Regions from separate parts of the Gordonia sp. IITR100 genome, predicted to be linked through region 1. Evidence: predicted binding sites of a transcription regulator. Region 1 holds the regulator's gene; the other holds the start of a gene.
What was found. The regulator LexA, encoded in region 1, represses DNA repair genes until DNA is damaged. The targets are predictions, from matches to a motif close to CGAACANNTGTTCG.

Region 1 (9,252 bases):
TCTTCGATCCGGGTACCGGCGCGATGGCGCCGAGCTCCTCGGCGAGTTGCAGGGTGACGTCGCTCGCGAAGTCACCGAAGTTAGAGTAGTGCGCGAGGGTGCCGAGCTGGCGCGCGACGGCATCGGCGATCTCGGTCCGGCCGTGCCCGACGTTGGTGAACCACAGTCCGGCGGTCGCATCCAGGTAGGAGTTGCCGTCGCGGTCGAAGATCCGCGCACCCTCTCCCCTGGTCACGACGAACGGCCCGCTCGCGGTCACCGCACCCATGTCGGCGAAACCGTGCCACAACGATCCAGTACCAGTGCTCGAACCATCAGCCATGGCCCCATGATGCCGGTCCACGCGGCCCACGCGGCCACTGGGGTGAACCGGCCTCGGCGCTTCCCCATATCCTGGAGTGATCATGTCGGCCCCGTCCTCGTCACCTGACCCGTCCCCGTCTCCACCGGACACCGCTGCATCGGACATCCCCCGCTCGGATCTGCTCCGCGCACTCGACGACGTGGGCCTCGTCGACGCCGACCGGTTGCGTCGTCGCATCGATCGGCTCGCCGCGCGCCCGGATGCCGCGAAGTGGCGACAGTTGGTCGCCGATGTCGACAAGGCACGCGCCCGTCTCGACCGGCGGCGCGCGACCGTGCCGATTTTGCGCTTCCCCGACGAACTACCGGTCTCCGCCGCACGCGACGAGATCGCCGAGGCGATCCGCAACCACCAGGTCGTGGTCGTCGCGGGCGAGACCGGCTCGGGCAAGACCACCCAGCTCCCCAAGATCTGCCTCGAACTCGGGCGTGGCATCCGCGGGTCGATCGGGCACACCCAGCCCCGGCGCATCGCCGCGAGCTCGGTCGCCAAGCGCATCGCCGACGAGACCGACACCGAACTCGGCGACGCGGTGGGCTACTCCGTCCGGTTCACCGACCGGTCTGGCGCCGACACCCTCGTCCGGGTCATGACCGACGGCATCCTGCTCCGCGAGATCGCCACCGACCCCATGCTGCGCCGCTACGACACCCTCATCATCGACGAGGCCCACGAGCGCAGCCTCAACATCGATTTCATCCTCGGCTATCTGCGCCGCCTGCTGCCCCGACGCCCCGATCTGAAGGTGATCATCACCTCGGCGACGATCGAACCGGCGCGCTTCGCACGGCATTTCAGCACGCCGAAGACCTCGGTCCCGGTCATCGAGGTATCCGGACGCACCTATCCGGTCGAGATCCGGTACCGACCGCTGAGCCTGCAGGAACGCCCCGACGACGGGGACGACGCCGGCGGCGGCGAACATGCCGACCTCGACCAGATCCAGGGCATCGACGCCGCCGTCGACGAACTGTGGGCCGGTGGCCGCGGCGACATCCTCGTGTTCCTGCCCACCGAACGGGACATCCGAGAGACCGCCGAGGCGCTCCGTCGACGAACCGGCGGCGGCAAGGGGCCCGGTGCCGAGATCGTGCCGCTCTATGCGCGACTGTCGATCGCCGAGCAGCAGAAGGTGTTCTCCCCCTCCGACGGACGCCGGATCGTGCTGGCGACCAACGTCGCCGAAACGTCGGTGACCGTGCCCGGCATCCGCTACGTCATCGACACCGGCACCGCCCGTATCAGTCGGTACTCGACCAGGACCAAGGTCAATCGTCTTCCCATCGAACCGGTCTCACAGGCCAGTGCCCGGCAGCGGGCCGGTCGATGCGGTCGTGTCGCCCCGGGCGTCTGCATCCGTCTCTACAGCGAGAACGACTTCGACTCCCGGCCGGCCTTCACCGACCCGGAGATCCTGCGCACCAACCTCGCGGCGGTCATCCTCCAGATGACCTCGCTGAAACTGGGTGAGATCGCCGAGTTCCCGTTCGTCCAGCCGCCCGACGACCGCGCGATCCGCGACGGTATGGGTGTTCTCACCGAACTCGGCGCCATCACCGTCCCGCGCGAGGGCGGGCCCCCGCGACTGACCCCGATCGGCCGGTCGATGTCGCGGATCCCGGTCGATCCCCGGGTCGCCCGGATGCTCATCGCCGGACACGAACTGGGTTGTCTCGACCACCTTCTCGTGATCGCCGCCGCGATGTCGCTCCCCGATCCACGGGAACGGCCGGCCGAGCACCGGGAGGCCGCCGACGCCCAGCACCGGCGCTTCGTCGTCCCGCAGTCGGACTTCCTGTCCTACGTGGAGCTGTGGCGGTACCTCGGCGAACAGCGCAAGGAGTTGTCCGCCAGCCGCTTTCGGCGCATGTGTGAGCGCGAGTACCTCCACTTCCTGCGCATCCGGGAATGGCAGGACCTCCATCGGCAGCTGACCGAGATCGTCAAGGACCTCGACTGGTCGGTCGCACCGACCGAACTCGACGCCGACGCCGTCCACCGATCCATCCTGTCCGGGTTGCTCAGCAACATCGCCGCCCGCAACACCGAGGGCCGCGAGTTCACCGGTGCGCGCAACACCACGCTGATGATCTTCCCCGCTTCTCCGCTCGCCAAGAAGCCGCCCGCCTTCATCATGGCGGCCGAGGTCCTCGAGACGTCGCGCCTGTTCGCCCACACCGTCGCCGGGATCGATCCGCTGTGGGCCGAGAAACTCGCCGGGGATCTGGTGAAGCGCACCCACAGCGAGCCGCACTGGTCGGCGAGACGCGGAGCGGCGATGGCCTACGAACGCGTGACCCTCTACGGGGTCCCGCTCGTCGCCCGCCGGCGCGTCGACTACGGCCCCATCGACCCGGTGGTCTCGCGGGAGCTGTTCATCCGGCACGCTCTCGTCGAGGGCGATTGGCGGACGCAGCACGCCTTCTTCGACCGCAATCGCAAGCTTCTCGAGGCCGCCTCGGACGTCGAGAACCGCACGCGCACCCGGGGTCTCGTGATCACCGAGGACCAGCTCTTCGAGTTCTACGACCAGCGGCTACCGTCCGACGTCACCTCGGCCCGGCACTTCGACACCTGGTGGAAGAAGGCCCGCCGTGCCGAACCCGATTTGCTGGATCTGCGCCCCGAGGACGTCACGGGAGGCACCGACGTCGCCCCCACGGACTATCCCGGCGCCTGGCAGCAGGGCGACACCCGACTCGAACTGCGCTACCGGTTCGAACCGGGCGCACCCGACGACGGCGTCACCGTCGTGATCCCGCAGGCACTGCTCCCCCATGTCCGACCGGCCGGTTTCGACTGGTCGGTACCGGGCATGCGCGCCGAACTGGCCACCGCACTGGTCAAGTCGCTACCGAAACAGCTGCGCAAGAGCATGTCACCCGCGCAGCGGTTCGCCGAACTCGCGCTCGGCCGGCTCACCCCGCGCAAAGAGCCGCTGGCCACCGGGCTGGCGCGCGAGCTCTCCGCGATCACCGGGATGCGGGTGACCGCAGCCGATTTCGACACCCACCGGGTACCGCCGCACCTGCGCATGCATTTCGCGGTGGCCGACGACTCCGGGCGGATCGTCTCCCGCGCCGACTCGTTGCCCGAACTTCAGCAGACCGGAACGCCCGCGGCGCCGAAGACGGTGTCGCGCACCCTGTATCGGACCTGGACCGCAGACGGGATCGGCTCGCTCGCCGAGCAGACCACGGTCGATGTCGCGGGGCAGCGGCTGACCCGGTACCCGACGATCGACGTGGTCTCCGATGCGAAGGGCCACGCGCGGGGCGTCGTCGTCGTCGATGCGGCGAGCCCCGAGACACGAGATCGCCTCCTGCGACGAGGGATCGTCGCCCTCCTCGACCTCGCGATACCTCCGCTGCACAAGCGGATCGCCGGCTCGCTGAGTCCGGTCGAACGACTCGCCCTGAGCCAGAGCCCGTACTCGACCATCGAGGCACTGCTCGCCGACTGCACCCGCCGGGCGACCCGGGACACGGTCGCCGACATCGACGACGCAGAGCTCGCCGCGGTTCGCTCACCGCAGTCCTTCTCGGCGCTGCTCGAACAGATCCGGCCACGGGTCGCCGCGGCCGCACCGGACTACTTCTCGCTGGCCGTCGCGGCCCTCGAACGGATGGCCCCGCTGCGGGCGGCGATCGACCGGCACGCCGGTTCGCTGGCTGCCGACGACGTCGCCGAACAGGTCGCCCACCTCGTGTTCGACGGATTCGTGGCGGCCACCGCGCGACGCCACCTGGAGAATCTGCCGCGCTATCTCGACGGCGCGCAAGCACGTCTGGAGGCACTACCCGCGTCCGCAGCACGCGACCAGGCCGGGGTGGCCGCCGTCGATCGCGTCGTCGAACGGTGGGCCCAGCGCATCGAACAGGTACCCGAGCACCGGCGGGCGGTGGTCGACGACGAAGCGCAGTGGCTCGTCGAGGAGTTGCGCGTGGGGCTGTTCGCCCAGCGTCTCGGTACCGCGTTCCCGGTGTCGGAGAAACGGGTCCTACGAGCTCTGGACCGACTCGGCTGACACGGGTTCGGCGAGCGCGCTCCCGGAACCCGATGCCGCCTTCAGGTCGTCGATCTCGCGCTGGAAGTCCTCCACCGAGTCGAACGACCGGTACACCGAGGCGAAGCGCAGATACGCCACCTCGTCAAGATCGCGGAGCGGACCCAGGATGGCGAGTCCGACCTCGTTGCTGGGGATCTCGGCCGATCCACTGGCGCGCACCGTGTCCTCGACCTGCTGGGCGAGTTGCGCGAGCGCGTCCTCGGCGACGTGGCGGCCCTGACAGGCTCGCCGCACGCCGCGCATGACCTTCTCCCGGCTGAACGGTTCGGTCACGCCGTTGCGTTTGACCACCGCGAGCACGGCGCTCTCCACGGTCGAGAACCGGCGACCGCACTCCACACAGGAGCGACGGCGGCGGATGGCCTGCCCTTCATCTGCGACACGCGAGTCGATGACCTTGGTGTCGTCGTTCTTGCAGAAGGGGCAGCGCATCGTGTCCTCACGCAGGTCGCGGGACGCTGGAACGCACCCGAAGCGTGCGCCCCGCCGCTTGTCGGCCGGCCCCTGTGACATCGAGGATACCGCCCGGCCTCAGCGGTACCGGGGGGTGAGCAGGGGCTGGCCCACCTGCAGCGCGCTCGACCCCAGATCGTTCATCGCGACGATCTCGTCGATCACGACCTCGCGCGGCATCTCGGGTGCCACCCGGCCGGCGATCGAGCTGAGCGAGTCCCCCGAGCGCACGTGGACGACCTCGGCACTCACGGCGGACGGGGTCAGCGAGTCCGAGTAGTTCTGGCCCACGACACCGAACACCCACACGACGAACGCCAGCCCGACGCCGGCGAGGAGCGCGACCGCGGTGCGGCGGCGCCGACGGAACACCGCCGCGTCGGGTCCGACCGGGCCACGCCCGCGCACCCCGACCGGAGAGCCACAGTGGGTACCGCCCACCCGCGGGGTCACCGGCGACGCACCCCGCGGTCGGGTGCCGGCCGGCCGGTTGTCTATCGGCCGGCCGCCGTCGGACAGCGGGGCGCGCGTCCGGACCCGATCGGCGCGGTCGGTGGGGGGCCGGACAGCGTCGGGACGGTCGGTGCGGACGGGAGCGACGAGAGTGGCGGTGCGCATGGTGCCCTCCGGTGTTCTGGTGTCTGGATCGTGCGGGGTGTCGCGGTCGGTGTTCGAACATCGATCAGATGTTCGATGCACTGATGTTCGAATTTGTAGCACGACGGCCCGACAAAGTCTCGCGACACATCGAACAAATGTTTGAGGTGCCGGTCGAACTCCGCTAGGCTCGGACCCGGCGCAAGCCATCTACCAGCACGTTCCGAAGACGAGAGGAACCGAACATGAGTGACACCGGCGATAGGCGCGGCCGAGCGCGGGGCGCCGACGACGAGGCCCCGTTCGACGCCGCCGCCGCCGAGGCCTCACTCACCCCGCGACAGGCCGGGGTCCTGGAGGTGATCCGCCGCTCGGTGCGCGAGCGCGGTTATCCGCCGAGCATCCGGGAGATCGGCGACGAGGTCGGCCTGGCCTCGACGTCGTCGGTGGCCCATCAGTTGCGGACGCTGGAACGCAAGGGGCTGCTCAAGCGCGACGCGAACCGTCCCCGTGCGGTCAACATCGCCCCGAGTGACACCCCGTCGCCGGACACCCCGACGGCCGGCCAGCTTCCCGAGCCGACCTTCGTGCCGGTTCTCGGCCGTATCGCGGCCGGCGGTCCGATCCTGGCCGAGGAGGCCGTCGAGGACGTCTTCCCGCTGCCCCGTGAGCTGGTCGGCGAGGGATCGCTCTTCCTGTTGCGCGTCGTCGGCGAGTCGATGATCGACGCCGCGATCTGCGACGGCGACTGGGTCGTGGTCCGGCAGCAGAACGTCGCCGACAACGGCGACATCGTCGCGGCCATGATCGACGGCGAGGCCACCGTGAAGACCTTCAAGCGTCAGGGCCCCAACGTCTGGCTCATGCCGCACAACGAACTGTTCGATCCGATCCCGGGCAACGATGCCGTCATCCTCGGCAAGGTCGTCACCGTGATGCGGCGAGTCTGACCTCTCCGCCGACCGAACCGTCGAGCACCGCCGCGGCAGCCTCGCGCGCCGCGGCGGGATCCGAGGTGGCCAGGGCGGCCTCGGCGGCGGCCCGGCAGTCCGGTGCGGACACCTCGCCGAGCCGGGCCCCCACGGCCGCGGCAGCAGCCGGCGCGCTGGACAGCGAGGTGACGCCGAGACCGACGAGCACGCAGGCGAGGTTCGGATCGGCGGCGGCCTCGCCGCACACCCCGACCGGCTTTCCCTGACGTGCGCCCGCTGCCGCGACTCCCGCGATGAGGCTCAACACGGCCGGTTGCCACGGGTCGGTCAGTCCGGCGAGATCGGCCGACATCCGGTCGGCCGCCATCGTGTACTGGGTCAGATCGTTGGTGCCGATGGACACGAAGTCCACCTCGGCGAGGACGGCTTCGGCCAGGATCGCCGCCGCGGGCACCTCGATCATCACCCCGGCGACCAGACCACGGCCACGGACCTCGGCGGCGAAGGTGCGCGCCTCCGCCGGCGAGGCGATCATCGGCGCCATGACCCACGGCGCGACGGCCGACCCCGACGCGGCCTGCGCGATCGCGTCGAGCTGATGCGCGCGGATCTCGGGGTGCGCCAGCGCGATCCGATCACCCCGCACGCCGAGCGCTGGGTTCGATTCGTCGGGATGGGTCACGAACCGGAGCGGTTTGTCGGACCCGGCGTCGAGGGTGCGGATGACCACCTTCTGCCCGTTGAACGCATCGAGCACCTCCCGGTAGATCGCGGCCTGCTCGTCCACCGACGGTTCGTCGGCACGCTCGAGGAACGCGAGTTCGGTGCGGAAGAGCCCGACGCCCTCGACTGGGTACCCGGCCGCGGCGCGTGCCGACGATCCGTCGGCGACGTTGGCGAGCACCGCCACGGCCACCCCGTCGGCGGTCTGCCCCGGACCGGTCCAGCCGGCGACGAGTGCGGCATGCCGCCGATCCTCGTCGACGCGAGCCCGGGCCGCCTCCGCATCGGGCTCCACCTCGATTCGCCCGGTGCTGCCGTCGACGAGAACGGTTGTGCCGGGCTCGATCTCGTCCAGGTCGGCCACCGCCACCACGCACGGGATCCCCAGCTGGCGCGCGATGATCGCGGTGTGGCTGGTCGGTCCGCCGAGGCGGGTGACGAGGGCGATGGTGCTCGTGGGGTCGAGGCCCGCGGTGTCGGCGGGCGCGAGGTCGTCGGCGAGCAGGACCGACGGCACCTCCGGAGTGGGCACACCAGGTTCGGGTAGGCCGAGCAGTTCGGCGAGGACCCGGTCGCGCACGTCGTTGAGATCGGTGACCCGCTCGGCCATCAGTCCGCCGAGCTTGGTGAACACCGCCGCGAACTGTTCGGTGGCCGCGACGGCAGCGGCCTCGGCGGGGGCGCCCTTGCCGATGAGCGCGGTCGCGGCACCGATCCAGCCGCGGTCCTCGGCCAGGCCCGCCGTCGCGGCGAGCACCTCGGCCGTCACCCCGGTGTTCTGCGACGCGCGCGTGCGCAGCCGCGCCGCGACGGCGCCGGCCGCGGTGGCGAAGCGCGAGACCTCGTCGGCGCGCCGTTCCTCGGCGATCTCCACACCGACGCCGAGCTTCTCCGGCGAGTGGTCGGGTCGCTCGCCCGGCCACAGCGCGGGACCGTGGGCCAATCCGCCGACCACCGGGGTTCCCGTCAGGATCTGCGCCATCGTCTTGCCTCTCACTCGACTATCGATGTGACCACCGTTACAAAAAGTGCTTGACTTGTCAACACAAACAGGCGTAAACACAATTACTACAACATCCAATCCCACACGCCTCAACAAGCGGGTGGTCGAAACCGGAGATCGGAGCGGTGTGTACGCCGAGGAGAGACAACAGGCGATCGTCGACGAGGTGCGCCTCGCGGGGCGGGCATCCGTGGCCGCGCTCGCCGAGAAATTCGACGTCACCAGCGAGACCGTCCGACGCGATCTCGCGGTACTGGAACGCGCCGGACATCTCCAGCGGGTCCACGGCGGCGCCGTGCGCGCCGAGATCATGCGCACCCTCGGCGAGCTCGGGATCGACGAACGGGAGTCGAGCCAGATCGAGCAGAAGACCGCGATCGGCCGGGCGGCCATCCGGTTCCTGCCGCCCGACGGCGGCTCGGTGCTCTTCGACGCCGGCACCACCACCTACCGCGCGGCCGAGGCGACCGCTCCCGATCGGAGGCTCACCCTGTTCACCAACAGCCTGCCCATCGCCGGCCTGCTCGCGGGAACCCATCCCGACGGTCTCCATGCCCTCGGCGGACGCGTACGCGGTCTCACCCAGGCGACCGTGGGCGTCGACACCGTGGACGCGCTTCGCCGACTGCGCGTGACCACCGCCTTCATCGGGACGAACGGCCTGAGCGAGGCCCACGGGTTGTCGACACCCGACCCGGACGAGGCCGCGGTCAAGGCGGCGATGGTCGCAGCCGCGCAACGGGTCGTAGTCCTTGCCGACAGCTCGAAGATGGACCGCGAGGACCTCACCTCCTTCGCCGGACTCGACGACGTCGACGTCCTCATCACCGACTCCGGGATCGACCCGGCCTATTCGGCGGCCCTGTCCGCGCGTGGCGTCGAGGTCGTGATCGCATGATCGTCACCGTCACCGCCAACCCGAGTCTCGACCGCACCCTCGAACTCGGCGCACCGCTCGCCCGCGGCGAGGTGCAGCGCGCCGGCGTGGTCCGCACCGAGCCGGGCGGCAAGGGCGTCAACGTGGCCCGGGTCGTCGCGGCCGCGGGCCTGGCCACCCGCGCACTGCTCCCGGCGCGGCCGGGCGACCCGTTGCGGGCCGCACTCGACGACC
Region 2 (9,252 bases), on a different contig from region 1:
GAAACCGACCATGCCGACGACGGTGAGGATGCCGATCCAGAGCGGGACCGCCCGGTTGCGGATGAGGCTGGCGCCGAACATCCCCATACCGACCAGCATCACGAGCCCGCCGACCGTGTTGAGCAGCTCGAAAGCGGTGGTGCCCAGCATCGAGTCGTCGGCGGCGATGAGCGCGGCCTTGTCCGGGTCATTCGCGAACGGGTACGCGACGAACAGCTCGACGATGAGGTGCCCGGTCGCGGTGACGAGATTGCCGACCGCGTAGGCGACGAGCCCGATCAGCCCGGCGATCCCGATCCGGGGTGCCAGCCACGCGTACATCCCGGGCAGGCCGAGCAGTAGCAGCGTCGTGCCGACGGCGAGCAGGATCTGCGCCCACGGTGAGCCCACCGCTTGCAGCGCCTCCACGGAGTGGGCCTCGCCGTCGACGATGGGATGCAACGTCCCGCCGGCGATGCAGGAGACTCCGCCGAGGGTCAGGGCCCCGCCGCTGAGACGGCGTAGGACCGGCCAGCTCGGGCTGCGAAACGGGCCGGGCGTGTCGCCATCCGACGCGTCGTGGTTCTGGTTCTGGGTGTGTGCAGTGGTTGTCATGACGGCAACGCTGACAACCCGCGCTGGTGTTAGCCTTGTGCGCGACTGGTGCGGCCCGACGAACGGCGCGTGAGTTGGCTTCTGAACCACATCTGGCGATCCGGGTCCTGGGTCCACTGTCGGTCACGGCTGCCGACGGGTCGCCGATCCCGATGACAGCCCGCAAGCACGCCGAGCTGCTTGCCATCCTCGCCGCGGAACGGACCGCGTGCTCGCCTGAGCGGGTGACCGAGCTCCTGTGGCGTGGTCGTCCACCGGCGTCGGCGGCGAGCACGCTGCACGGGTATGTGTCCCGGCTTCGACGCTCGCTCGCCCCTACCGGCGTCGTCCGCATCGACACCGTCCCCGCGGGATACCTACTGCACTGCGACGGCGCAGTCACCGACCTCGATCTGCTGGACCAGTTCGGCCAGGAGGGATTGCAGCTCGTCCGGTCCGACCCCCGGGCCGGCGCAGAGGTGTTGTGCCGAGCGCTCGAACTATGGCGGGGCGAACCGCTTCCGGAAATCGCCGACATCGCCGACATCGCACCCGAACTCGTCCGGCTCGCGGAGATACGTGCCGAGTTCACCGAGACCGCAGCCGACGCGCTGCGCACGGTCGGCGAGTACCGTCGCTCGGTCGCGTTGCTGACGCCGCTGTGTCAACGGCACCCCTACCGCGAGGGCGCCGCGCGGACCCTCGCTCATGCGCTGCACGACGACGGACGCACGGTCGACGCCCTCGGCGTACTGCGCCGACTCCGGCAGGCGCTCCGTGACGACCTGGGTCTCGATCCGCATCCCGACACGGTCGCGCTGGAAGACGACCTGCTCGACCCGTCTCCCGCGGTCTCGCCGCTCTCCGCCGCCTCCGCCACGCCGCAGCCGGTACGCGAACTCATCGGCCGAGTGACCGAACACGCAGTGCTCGAACAGGTCTGGCGAACCGGCGCGGACCGTCCCGCGGGCGTGGTCCTCATCGGCCCGTCGGGCATCGGGAAGACCGCGCTGGTCGAGCACCTCATCGCACGGCACGGTGCCGCGGCCCGCCGCTTCATCGGCCGACCCGGCCCGCCCGGACCGACGTTCGGCGGCCTCGACGAACTCTTCGGCGAGTCCCCGGTCTCCGTACCGACGACGCGAATCGTCGCTGACCTCACCGCCCGCATCTGGTCCGACGTCGCCGAGCACGGGCGATCGGTGTTACTGGTCGACGACGCCCAGTGGCTCGACGCCGACTCGGCTCTTGTGCTGGGACGCGTGCTTGCAGGTATCGGACAGGCACCGATGACGGTCCTGGTCACCTGCCGCGACCCCGACGCCGAGCCCGTCGAGATCCTCCGGTCGACACTGAACCGGCACGGGCCGGTCGCCGAGGTGCGTCTGACCGAACTCGGCTCCGACGACATGCGCGCGTTGATCGTTCGGCGTCTCGAGCAGCTCGGTGACACGGGCCGGGTCGACGCTGACGCGCTGGTCGCGCAGTCATTCGGCAATCCTGCTGTGGCGCAACAACTGTGCGCCATCGCCTGGACCGGGGCGCCGCCGGACCGGGACCATCCCGCCCGATCGATGTACTCGACGCGGTTCGACGATCTCTCCCCGGCCGCTCGTGCGCTGGTCACGGCCGTGGCGATCGCAGGCGGCGATCTCCCCGACGATGTGTTCACCGAGGTGGCCCGCACCCTCGGTCAGGGCGTGGCCGGCGAGGCAGTCCGCAGCGGGCTCATCAGCCCCCTGAGGAGCGAGCTTGCGAGCGTCACCACCAGCCCCCTGAGGAGCGAGCTTGCGAGCGTCACGAAGGGTCTCGCCGACCACCTCTCGCGCGAGCAACGGATCGAGGCGCACGCGCGGCTCGCCGCTGCGTTCGAAGCGGTGCGTCCCGACGATCTCGAGTCACTGGCCGTGCACCGCGTCGAGTGCGCCGTCGACGAGGACTCGACCGCCGTCGCCGCTCGCACATGCATCGGGGCGGCTCACCGCGCACTCTCGGCAACGGCCGATCATCGTGCGCTCGACCTGGCACGACGTGGGCTCGGTCTGCCCGGACTCGACCCCGACTCGACCGTCGAATTGCGCCGGATCGCCGGCACCGCCGCGCTGCGCATCGGGGAGTTCGATTCGGCTGCGGACTCTTTCGAATCGGCGGCGACGGTGAGTCGGCTGACGCGGGATTGGCCCGCGCTCGCCGAGACCGCACTGCTGTCGGCACCGAACGGGGTCGCCGGCTACTGGTCCGGTTACGGCGTCGTCCAGACCGACCATGCCGCTCTCGCCCGCGAGGCACTGACGCACGGCGAGGCCCTGGACCCCGAAGTGGTTGCGCGCCTTCACGCATCGGAGGCAGCCCGGTTGACCGTCCTCGGCTTGCCGGGCGCCGACGACCATCTCGGTGCCGCACGTGTCGTCCACGACAGCGGTGCCGTGGATTTCGAGATCGACCTCGCCGAGTTCCTCGTCCGGTGGGTTCCCGACCGTCTGGCGGATCGACGCAAGATCGCCCGGGAGCTCTACGAACTGTCGGCCGGCGACCTCCACAAACGCGCCACCGCGCTGCATCTGCAACGTGTCTGCGCGTTGGAGGCGGCTGATCTGCGTCTGGCGCGACGCCTGTCCACCGAGTTCACCCGGCTCGCCGAACGTATCGGCGGTACCGATGTGGAGACGATGCAGTTGTGGTGGCAGGTGATGATCGCGCTGTTACGTGGCGACTACGACACCAGCACGGCACTGACCGAGACGTTCGCTGCGACGGTCGGCGGGCTGTCCGACCGTGCACGACTTCTCGCCGAGTCGTCGATGGCGACCAGCGCGTCGATCGCCGCGTGGCACCGCGGCGAGCTCGCCTCCGCGTTGCCGCCGTTCGACGCCCTCGCGGAAGAGGTGGACGAGGATTTCACCCTGGTGATCGCACTGGGCGCCGCCGAGAGCGGCGACCTCGACCGTGCCCTCGAACTCGCGACGGAGCTGACCGCGGACGTCGACCAGTGGGCCGGTTCGCGCGTGGTGGCGCGCGTTCCACTGCTCGTCGAGACGCTCTACGCGGTGTCTCGCGATTCCCGTCACCGCGACGCCGCTGGTGAGATCTGCCGCCGCATCGAGCCGTTCGCCGCCGACTGGTCGTCGGGCCTGGTGGTGCAATGGCCCGGACTCGTGTGTCTGGGACCCGCGACGCTGTACCGCGGAACCGCACGCGAGGTCGTCGGGCTGGATGGAACCGCCGACCTGCAGGATGCCGTCCGGGTGGCCCGCGACACGGGAGCCCGGCCCTACGTGCGTCGGGCCGAGCAGCGACTCGTCGCCGGCTGAGCGGCTATTTCCAGGCAAAGACCGGCTGCTCGAAGCCGTCGACCCGTGTCTGCCGGTTCCGCAGGACCACCTCGGCGAACTGGTAGATCACCGCGGCTGTCGGGGCGTGGACGAGGGAGCCGACGATGGGCAACTGGATGACCGGGAGATCGGACTGCGGGATCGTGAGGAACCGCGGTTCGACGAGCAGTTCGGAGAAGGTGACGAAGAACAGCAGCGCCACCTCGTCGGGGTTGGGCGTCGGCTCCTGGTATTCCTCGGCCCAGCAGACGATCGGGGTGATCACGAAACCCGAGCGCGTCGGATAGTCGTCGAGCGCCCCGAGCACCGAGCTCGGCGGCAGCTGGATGCCGAGTTCCTCGTCGAGTTCGCGCAGGCCCGCCGTGATGTGGTCCTCGCCGGGGTCGAGCCGGCCACCGGGGAGTGCGAATTGGGCGGCGTGGCGTCGCATCGTCGTGGGACGCTTGCACAGCCAGATCCCCTGACGGCCGTCCTTCTCCGCTACCGCGAGGACGACCGAGGCGGCCCGTGCGCCCGGGACGTCCGCGGTCCGCCGGTCGAAGCCCTCGACACGCGCGGCAGCCACAGTCCGATCGAGATGAGTCACACCCTCAGTTGATCACGACTGCCGTCCGACGCGACGGACGCCTGCGCGAGATGGTAACTCACGATGCTGAGGGCGAACAAGCCCAGGGCGAGGTTGAACAGGGCACCGAAGCCCTCGAGCGCGAAGTCGACGAGAGCGTTCGACAACATGAACACCAGGGCGGCGATACGCAGCCCTCGTAGCGGCCCGGCCGGCTCCACACCGCGCCGGCGCGCGACCATCGCCGGAAGCGCCAGGGCGAGTGTCGCGATCCCGCTGATCAACAGAATCCAGGTGGCGGGCGTGCTGCCGGTGAGTTCGATGTAGATGTCGAGTTCTTCGCTGCGGTCTCCGGAGAAGTAGAAGCTCAGCACGCCGACGATGACGGTGAGTGCGGACGCGATGACCAACCCCCACCCGACGACCGGAATCCATCGGGGACTGCGGAAGAAGTCCGGGATCAGGGCAACCGCCCGGTCCCGGAGTCGCATCAACCGGTCCGGCGTACCCTCGCTGGATTCGAGGAGCGCTCGGATGTGACCGATCGTCTCGACGTCGAGCCCCTTGCCCTCGGCCACCACGAGAAACTCTTCGGCCTGGCGTCGACGACGTTCCGGAAGCCCGTGCGCGACACCGTCGGCCGCGATGACCGCCGCATTGGCGAGCGCCTCGGCGCCGGTGGGCCGCTTGACATCCCGAACGACGCGGCTGATCAACAGGATCATCACGACGAGCACGTACATGATCTCCGCCGACGGCCCGTAGAAGTAGTCGTTGGAGCGGGTGACGAACTTGCCGACCTCGTCGAGAAACAACCCGAAACCTATACCGCCCAGCACGATCGCGATGATCCGCGCCGTCGCCCCGAGGAACAGCCATCCGGTGATGAGCGCCAGCATCATCAGCGCGCCACCCCACAGCGCGTGCGCGATGTGCAGTGTTCCGCTTCCGACCTGCGGATACCCGGTGAGATGCAGATACAGGCGCGTGACGATGATCGTCGCGATCGCGAGGATCAAGAACCACTCGACGGCGGCGGTACCGTACACGCTGCGGACGACCACCCTGGTCGTGCGAGTTCTCATCGAATGAGTATGGCCGGTCCGACGAACGGAAGCGGCACGATTGCGCCGTTGCCGCTGGTCGCGCCGGCACCCTCCGCTGGTTGAGCCGGGGCGCCCCCTCCGCCGGTCGAGCCGGCGCCCCCTCCGCTGGTTGAGCCGGCGCCGTCCCCCGCCGGTTGAGCCGGCGCCCCTCCGCTGGTTGAGCCGGCAACGAGCCGCTAGGCGAATCGCCGTGTCGAAGCCACCTGGCGACCACCCCTTCCCTCCGCTCGTTGAGCCGGAACCCCCCGCTGGTTGAGCCGGCAACGAGCCGCTAGGCGAGTCGCCCACCCCCGCTAATTGAGCCGGCGCCCCCTCCGCTGGTTGAGCCGGCAACGAGCCGCTAGGCGAGTCGCCGTGTCGAAACCACTCGGCGACCCGACGATCTCAGCCATCGACAACCCGGACGGCACCATACCGCAACGCCCAGAATTTATTTCGTCGACAACGATGTCACTCCTGTGGAGACTCAACCGGACTTGTCGGTGGCCGGGTTTACATTGTTTTTCAACGGATCACCTGGTCGCAGCGGGTGACAGAAGAGGCGTCGAGGGGCGTGGTGAAGGCGTGGACCGATCTACCGGGCGAGTACATCGCCGGAGTCGACCCTGCCCACGCCGCAGAGACCGACATGGTGTCGTTGATGGCCGGCCTCGACGCCACCCGGCGCGGCGAGTCCTACCTCGCCTGGCACCAGTATCAGACGATCGCGGCGATGACCGACCGCCTGATCACCACCAGCGCGTCCGGGTTCGTCATGGACGGCCACGCCGATTGCGCGGCCCGCATCGCCCGCCAGGCCGGGGTGTCCCGCCGCCACGCCGAAACCCTGATCGATGAGGCGATCGCGCTGCGCGACCGGCTCCCCGAGGTAGCTGACACCCTGCGTGACGGGGTCCTGTCGCAGTGGCAGATCCGGCTGATCATCTCCCGCACCGAACTGATCCCCACCGACGACCCCATCACCCCCGCGTTGGATGCCGAGATCGCCGACACTGTGCGTCGCCGCACAGGTGTGTGGGATCGGGCGCGGCTGCGGGACATGGTCGACCGCCTCGTCTTTCGCCACGACCCCGACGCGGTACGCCAACGCCGCCAAGACGCGATGGATCAACGTGGGGTGTGGACCCACGAACTGCCCGACGGCACCGCCGAACTCACCGCCGTGATGTCGGCGGAAAACGTGCGGATCTCGGCCAAAGCCGTCGCCATCCTCGCCGACACGGTCTGCAAGCGGGATGCCCGCACCCAGGGGATACGACGATCCGATGCGATGTTCGCGCTGCTGACCCGCACCAGCTTCGACTGCCAGTGCGACGATGAACAGCCGTGCACTGCCGACATCCCAGACCCACAGAGCGTCCTCGACGCGGTCCGCGCCGAGATCGTGATCCATGTGGTGACCGATGCCGCGACCCTGGCCGGGGCACCCGGGGTCGGGTTCCTCGACGAACACGGCATCATCAGCGACGAACACGTCCGTGACCTCGCCGCCCGCCCCGACGCCACGCTGTCCCCGGTCACCCCCGCCCGCACCCAACCCACCTACGTCGCCCCCAGCACCAACGACGCCGACCAGCGGCGGACCGCCCAGCGCCCGGCACCAGCCGAGGACACCCGAGCCGACGCCGCCACGACCGGCGCACACGGCGAAAACGACACCGACGCAGACGAACCCGATCGACCCGTCGAGACCACCGCGAGTGTCGCAGTGGTCTACCCGGCCACCCACCCCGGCAACGGATACCGGCCCACCACGTCGTGCGCCGACTTCGTGCGAGTGCGGGACGGATACTGCACCGAACCCGGCTGCACCCGTTCGGCATTCGCGTGCGATCTCGACCACGTCACCGAATACGACCACACCGACCCTTCCCGCGGTGGGGCGACGTCGAGTGAGAACCTCAACACCAAATGCCGCCCCGGTCACCTGTTCAAAACCCACGGGGACTGGGTCGATGTGCAATACCGCGACGACGACGGACGCCTGGTCACCGAATACGAAACCCCCGAAGGGGTCACCCTGCCCGGCGACGCCGAAACCCTCGAAGACACCTTCCCGAACCTTCGGCGGATCCGGTTCGAACAAGCCGCCCAAGCCCCACCCACCCCACGCGTCATCGCCTCCGACAATCCGGAGCGCACACACAGCCGACTGGACGCCAAACTGGCCCGCCGGCGACAAGAACGCGCCCGAAACAAACGAGCCCGCGAAGAACTCGACCGCATCGACCCACCCCCGTTCTGACAAACACGAGCGTTCCCCTGATCGGGTGAAAACTCGCCGGTAACTTGTCCTTTTTCCTTGCGGCTGCGAACAATTGACCTGGTTTCACGATCGTAGAGATCGAATCAAACATGCCAATGGCCGGTGATCAGGTCGGCGGCGGGGGCAAGGGCGGGAAGACATGAACGGATTTCGACGGACGCTGCGCGCGTCCACGGTGGGTTGCGCGCTGTGCCTCGGCATGGTCGTACCGACTGCACTGCCCACAACCGCGTCGGCCGCGCCGGTGATTTCGGCCGAGACCCTGGCCACCATCGAGGAACTGAACGACGACGGCGTGTTCCGCCCCGCGGAACCCGACGACGGGCTCGGTCCGGACTGGCTGTCGACGACGTTCCCGCATGTCGACGGGAACACGATCGTGGTGGTGACGCCGGGAACCGACGACGGAACCTTGTTCCCACGTATCAAGGGTCTGCGTGCCGGCCGTCAGGTCTTGGTGATCGAGTATCCCGAAGCGCTCGGCCCGATTGTCTCGGGCCGGTCCGGTGCGATCCTGCCGATCTTCGCCCCGAGTTACGACGCTTCTCGGGATGTCGCCGTCGAAAACAACCTCACAGTCATGCGGGCGTTCGCGGAGCAGACCGAGGGGCAGCCGTACATCGTCTACACCGGTTACTCGCAAGGCGCCGAAGCCCTGGGCAATGCTGCGGAGATCGCGGTCGGTCAGCCCAACGGGATCGACGTCGACAACTCGACGATCCTGCTCATCTCCGACCCGCGGAGCCCGTGGGGCCTGAAGGCGTGGGCCGACAACAACGTCGTCGGTTCAGTGTTCGAACTATTCGGCGCCGAGAGCAACGGAGCGCGCGATCCCGGCGACACCGGCGACGATCTCCCCGTGGTTTCCGTCATCGTGGTCGGCGATCCGGTTGCCAACTTCCAGTGGCGAACGCTCCGGCCGGTGAGTTCGCTGCTCGTCAACGCGGCCGGCTTCATCGCGATCCATTCGGGCCTGGGCGAAGAGAACTACGGCAACCTCATCGACTACACCACAGCGCCGACGACGATGAAAAGCCGCGACGGCAATACGACGTACGTCGTCTATCAGCCGAAACACCACCCGCTCACGCTGGTCGCGATGATCCTCAACGACGCGGTGGGTATCGAGCCGAGTGAGGACGATCTCGAGCGGTGGGACGCGGTCAACAACGCCTTCTATCCTCTGGTCACGCCGACCGCCTCGAACGCCGCGGTGCCGGTGGAATCCTCGCCCTCAGACGACGTCCCGGTCACCGCCCGCCTCGGGGATCCAGCCGATGATCTCGTCGAGCCGCTATCAGTTCCGAGTGTGGACGCGTTCGAGCCCGACGGCGAGGTGCCATCGGGAGGACGCCATCGCGCCCCCGAGGTCGTCGACTCGGAAGCAACGACTGAATCGACCCCGACCGA

Region 2: B1818_RS17730 (HNH endonuclease signature motif containing protein) is a predicted target of LexA. The motif match lies at 6,086-6,099, and genes of this name have one in related genera.

Annotation. Positions count from the first base shown of each region.
Region 1 covers NZ_MVKV01000003.1:162,692-171,943, reverse strand. The annotation lists gene B1818_RS07195 (aspartate aminotransferase family protein) at 1-322, opposite strand, end outside; gene hrpA (ATP-dependent RNA helicase HrpA) at 405-4,391, shown strand; gene nrdR (transcriptional regulator NrdR) at 4,365-4,865, opposite strand; gene B1818_RS07180 (LysM peptidoglycan-binding domain-containing protein) at 4,965-5,504, opposite strand; gene lexA (transcriptional repressor LexA) at 5,729-6,433, shown strand; gene B1818_RS07170 (phosphoenolpyruvate--protein phosphotransferase) at 6,411-8,120, opposite strand; gene B1818_RS07165 (DeoR/GlpR family DNA-binding transcription regulator) at 8,269-9,039, shown strand; gene B1818_RS07160 (1-phosphofructokinase family hexose kinase) at 9,036-9,252, shown strand, end outside.
Region 2 covers NZ_MVKV01000014.1:65,037-74,288, reverse strand. The annotation lists gene B1818_RS17750 (hypothetical protein) at 1-594, opposite strand, end outside; gene B1818_RS17745 (BTAD domain-containing putative transcriptional regulator) at 669-3,884, shown strand; gene B1818_RS17740 (CoA pyrophosphatase) at 3,889-4,491, opposite strand; gene B1818_RS17735 (hypothetical protein) at 4,488-5,534, opposite strand; gene B1818_RS17730 (HNH endonuclease signature motif containing protein) at 6,106-7,821, shown strand; gene B1818_RS17725 (PE-PPE domain-containing protein) at 7,982-9,252, shown strand, end outside.